2 regions of the Amycolatopsis sp. cmx-8-4 genome follow, and region 2 is predicted to be linked to the other one. Evidence: riboswitches for the same ligand, from Rfam matches in the RefSeq annotation. Region 2 holds a riboswitch; the other holds the start of a gene.
What was found. Region 2 has a riboswitch for glycine ahead of gcvP (aminomethyl-transferring glycine dehydrogenase). Riboswitches for the same ligand answer to the same signal wherever they lie in the genome.
Positions count from the first base shown of each region.

Region 1: linked by a shared signal. The riboswitch ahead of gcvP (aminomethyl-transferring glycine dehydrogenase) and the one ahead of gcvP (aminomethyl-transferring glycine dehydrogenase) in region 2 are both predicted to bind glycine.

Region 1 is NZ_JAEBDZ010000025.1:12,143-14,529, forward strand. Features, by position in the region: gene gcvP (aminomethyl-transferring glycine dehydrogenase) at 1-1,524, opposite strand, end outside; glycine riboswitch at 1,684-1,776, opposite strand; gene ACLJQZ_RS37240 (MerR family transcriptional regulator) at 1,819-2,387, opposite strand, start outside.
Region 2 is NZ_JAEBDZ010000021.1:21,511-23,897, reverse strand. Features, by position in the region: gene gcvP (aminomethyl-transferring glycine dehydrogenase) at 1-1,048, opposite strand, end outside; glycine riboswitch at 1,093-1,191, opposite strand; gene ACLJQZ_RS34435 (helix-turn-helix domain-containing protein) at 1,337-2,387, opposite strand, start outside.

The sequences.
Region 1 (2,387 bases), on a different contig from region 2:
CGGGATCATGCTGCGGTCGAGCGCGACGTCCTTGTCCGACAGCTCCCGCAGGTAGCGCAGCAACGCGGTTTCGGAGCGGTGGGCGTGGAACACCGGGTGGGTGAGGAATCCGCTCGTGCGCCGCAGCGGCACCGGGAGCGCGTCCGCCGTGTCCTCGTCCAGGCCGTCCACATCGGACACCGAGACGCCGAAGGCCTTCCACACCAGCGAAAGCCGTTCGCGGGTGGTCGTCTCGTCGCAGGCGACGCCGACGTGGTCGTCGTCGATCCGCCGCAGGTTCACGCCGAGGTCGCGGGCCGCCGCGACGACCGCGGCCGCGCGGCCCGGTACCGCCGCGGTGATGGTGTCGAAGAACTCGCCGTGCACGACCTCGACGCCGCCCTCGCAGAGGCCGGCCGCGAGCACGGTCGCCATCCGGTGGGCCCGCAGCGCGATCTTCCGCAGGCCGTCGGGGCCGTGGTGGACCGCGTACATCGAGGCCATCACCGCCAGCAGGACCTGCGCGGTGCAGATGTTCGACGTCGCCTTCTCGCGGCGGATGTGCTGTTCGCGGGTCTGCAGCGCCAGCCGGTACGCGGGCGCGCCGTCGGCGTCCTTCGAGACGCCCACCAGCCGGCCGGGCAGCTGCCGCTCCAAGCCCCGGCGGACCGCCAGATACGCCGCGTGCGGGCCGCCGAAGCCCATCGGGACGCCGAACCGCTGGGTCGAGCCGATCGCGACGTCGGCGCCGAGTTCGCCGGGCGGCCGCAGCAGCGTCAGGGACAGGGGATCCGCGGCGATGATCACCGCAGCGCCGTGCTTCTTCGCGTCGGCGATGGTGAAGTCGAACTCGCGGACCGCGCCGGACGCGCCCGGGCACGACAGCAGGACGCCGAAGTAGTCGCCGCCGAGGCCGAGGCCGGTCAGCCCCTGGGACAGGTCTTCGACGACCAGCTCGATGCCCAGCGGCTCGGCGCGGGTGCGGAGCACGGCCAGGGTCTGCGGCAGGGTGTCCTCGTCGACGACGAACCGGTTCGACGCCGACTTGCCGGCGCGGCGCACGAGGGTCATCGCTTCGGCGGCCGCGGTGGCCTCGTCGAGCAGGGACGCGTTCGCGACGGGCAGGCCGGTCAGGTCGGCGACCATGGTCTGGAAGTTGAGAAGCGCTTCGAGCCGGCCTTGCGAGATCTCCGGCTGGTAGGGCGTGTACGCGGTGTACCAGGCCGGGTTCTCGAGCACGTTGCGGCGGATCACCGGCGGGGTCACGGTGTCGTGGTAGCCGAGGCCGATCATCTGGGCCATCGGCCGGTTCCGCGCGGCCAGCGCCCGCAGTTCGGCGAGCGCCTGGGCTTCGGTGGCGGGCGCCGGCAGGTCGAGGGGCGCGGCGGACGCGCGCAGCGACCCGGGCACGGCCCGCTCGGCGAGTTCGTCGAGCGAGGCGACGCCGATGACGTCGAGAATCGTGCGGAGTTCCGCCGGACCGGGCCCGATGTGCCGGTCGGCGAAGGGAAAGCCCTGTTCCAGGGAGGCGAGTGACGGCTGCACGATGGCCTCCTGCGAACGGCGGCGTCTTGGCCCACTTAACCGGATGCCACGGGCGAAGACGACCACGGCGGGGGTCCGGGGGCGGAGCCCGCCGGGCGGGGTGTGGGGTTGCACCCCACAAAAACCAGGAAGGCGACGGGCGAGCCTGCGAGCCCTGAGCCGGACCCCAGGGTGCCTGAGAGGTTCCGGGGAGGACTTGCTCCTTCGGCGCCGGACTCGAGGTTGTGGTCCGGACTCTCCCGCGCGGTTTCGTCGACTGCGTGGATCACCTTACTCCGGCTGCCGCGGAGATGATCACCCGGTACGGCGGGCGTTGCGGCGCTGGGTCAGCTCGTCCGGCTCGTGCGCTTCGACGATGCCGCCGTCGGCACGTTCGGCCGGGAACTCGTGGATGGTGCCGCTGATTTCCTGCATCGCGCCGCTGACCGCGATGCCGAACACGCCCTGGCCGCCCTGGAGCAGATCGACGATCTCCTCCGGCGACGTGCATTCGTAGACCGTGGTGCCGTCGGAGAACAGCGTGACCTTGGCGAGGTCACGGACCCCGCGGACGGACAGGTGGTCGACCGCGACCCGGATGTTCTGCAGCGAGACCCCGGTGTCCAGCAGCCGCTTGACCACCTTCAGGACCAGGATGTCCTTGAACGAGTACAGCCGCTGGGAGCCGGAGCCGTGCGCGGTGCGGATGCTGGGCGCGATCAGTTTCGTGCGAGCCCAGTAGTCGAGCTGACGGTAGGTGATCCCGGCGATCTGGCACGCGGCCGGACCCCGGTAGCCGACGAGCTCGTCAGGCAGCGAGTCGTCGGGGAACAGTTCACCCTGCTCACCAGCCGCGACCTGAACAGGCTGCTTCTCGGAACCAG
Region 2 (2,387 bases):
GGCCGTCCGGGCCGTGGTAGACCGCGTACATCGCGGCGAGCACGGCCGGCAGGACCTGCGCGGTGCAGATGTTGGACGTCGCCTTCTCGCGGCGGATGTGCTGCTCACGGGTCTGCAGCGCGAGGCGGTAGGCCGGGTTGCCGTCGGCGTCGACCGAGACGCCGACCAGGCGCCCGGGCAGCGAGCGCTCGAGGCCGGCGCGGACCGCCATGAACCCGGCGTGCGGGCCGCCGTAGCCGAGCGGGACGCCGAAGCGCTGCGTCGACCCGGCGGCGACGTCGGCGCCGAACTCGCCGGGCGAGGTGATGAGCGTCAGCGAGAGGAGGTCGGCGGCGACGGTGAACAGCGCGCCCGCGGCCTTCGCCGACTCGGAGATCGCGTGGTAGAAACCGCGGCCGCGCAGCACACCGGACGCGCCGGGGTACTGGACGACGACCCCGAAGAAGTCCTCGGGCAGCCCGGTCAGCAGGTCGCGGACCTCGACCTCGATGCCCAGCGCCTCGACGCGGGTCCGCACGACGGCGATGGTCTGCGGCAGGCACTCGGCGTCGAGGACGACCTTGTTGGACTTCGACTTGGACGCGCGGCGCATCAGCGTGACGGCCTCGGCGACGGCGGTCGACTCGTCCAGCAGGGACGCGTTCGCGGTGGCCAGGCCGGTCAGGTCGGCGACCATCGTCTGGAAGTTGAGCAGCGCTTCGAGGCGGCCCTGGGAGATTTCCGGCTGGTACGGCGTGTAGGCCGTGTACCAGGCGGGGTTCTCGAGGACGTTGCGCCGGATCACGCCGGGGGTGACGGTGTCGGAGTAGCCGAGCCCGATCATCTGCGTCATCGGCCGGTTACGCGCGGCGAGCGCGCGCAGCTCCGCGGTGGCGTCCTCTTCGGACGCGGCGGGCGGCAGAACCAGGTCGCGAGTGACGCGGATCGCACTCGGCACGGCCGCTTCGAGCAGCGCGTCGAGGGATCCGTAGCCGCACTCGGCGAGCATCTTGGCGCGTTCGGCCTCGGAGGGGCCGATGTGGCGGGCGTCGAACTGCGTAGAGGTGATCGGGAGCTCCTCGGGCCGGGCACCGGGCACAACGGTGCGCTGGGAACTCCCCCTCTGTCATGGCACCTGAGAGTTTCACCGTGTCAGACACGGCTTTCACCTTGGGTGAGGCGCGGGTGCGCCTGCTTTCCAGAGTGGCCTCGCACGAAGCGGTAGCAGGTACCTGAGAGATTCCGGGGAGTTTGCTCCTTCGGTGCCCCACTGACTTCGTGAGGGCTCTCCCGCCTCGGCTCGACGGCCCGATCTGCAGTTATGGCGGCTACCGTACCTGCCGGGTTCGACCCCCGTCTACTTCACCCGGCCAACACCACACCGGTTCTCGAGCCCGCCTCGACCGGCGGCCCGCTTCGTGACCGCGCTGGCCAGCGCCGGCGGGCGGCGGACCCGGCCCGACGGCAGCACCAGCCGCTTCAACGGGCCGCCCAGCGGGACCGGCGGCAGGCCCGCGCCCAGCAGGACGTGCTCCACCACCTGCTCCGCGAGCCACGCCACCGAGTCGTTCAGCCGGTCCAGGGACGGCCGGTCGCCGTCGAAGACGTCCGTGTCGTCGAGGACCACCTCGAAGTACTCGCCCGGCAGCCGGGCGACCACCGCGTCGACGGCCGTCTCGATCGCCCGGGCACCTTCCGCCGGGTCGGCGAACCCCGCCTCGAGCAGCGGCTCGCGGTAGATCCGGGCGGCGCGGGCGCGCATCCGCGGGCCGTAGCGGACCACGACCGGGAGCCGTCCGGTCAGGTCCGGCACCTCGAGGCCGTGCAGCAGCATGATCGGCGGCACCGCGTGCACCAGCCGCGGCGCCGGCTCGGCCAGCTCGCGCGCGGTGATCCGCAGCCGGTCGGCCATCGCGTCCGGGAGGCCGAAGTAGCGGAAGTCGACGTTGCCGAACCCGAGGCCGTCCGCGACCAGCGACGCGAGCAGCTCGCCGTAGCCCCAGATCGGCGACAGCACCACGACCGGTGGCGCCGTCACGAACGGCGGCGACGGCGAAGGCGGCCGGGACGCCTCCTGCTCGGGCACCTGGATCACCAGCCGTGGCGGGTCGTCCCAGTCGTGCGGCTCGGCGACCCGCCAGTACAGCCCGAGCGGCTGCCAGAGCCCGCCGAGGATCTCGTGCTCGATGATCCGCCGCGCCTCGGCGGCGGAGTGCGGGAAGTCCCGGGGCGGCACGATCCCGACGTAGTGGTGGTAGGTGACGCGGATCTCGTCGCCGCGGGTCGCCGAGCGGATCCGCATCTCCCAGTCGATCGGCGACGCGGCGATCGCGTTCGCCACCTGCGTGCCAGGCGAGGAGTAGACGAGCGCGGTGGCCTGCCGCAGGAAGTCCCCGGCCCGCTCGATG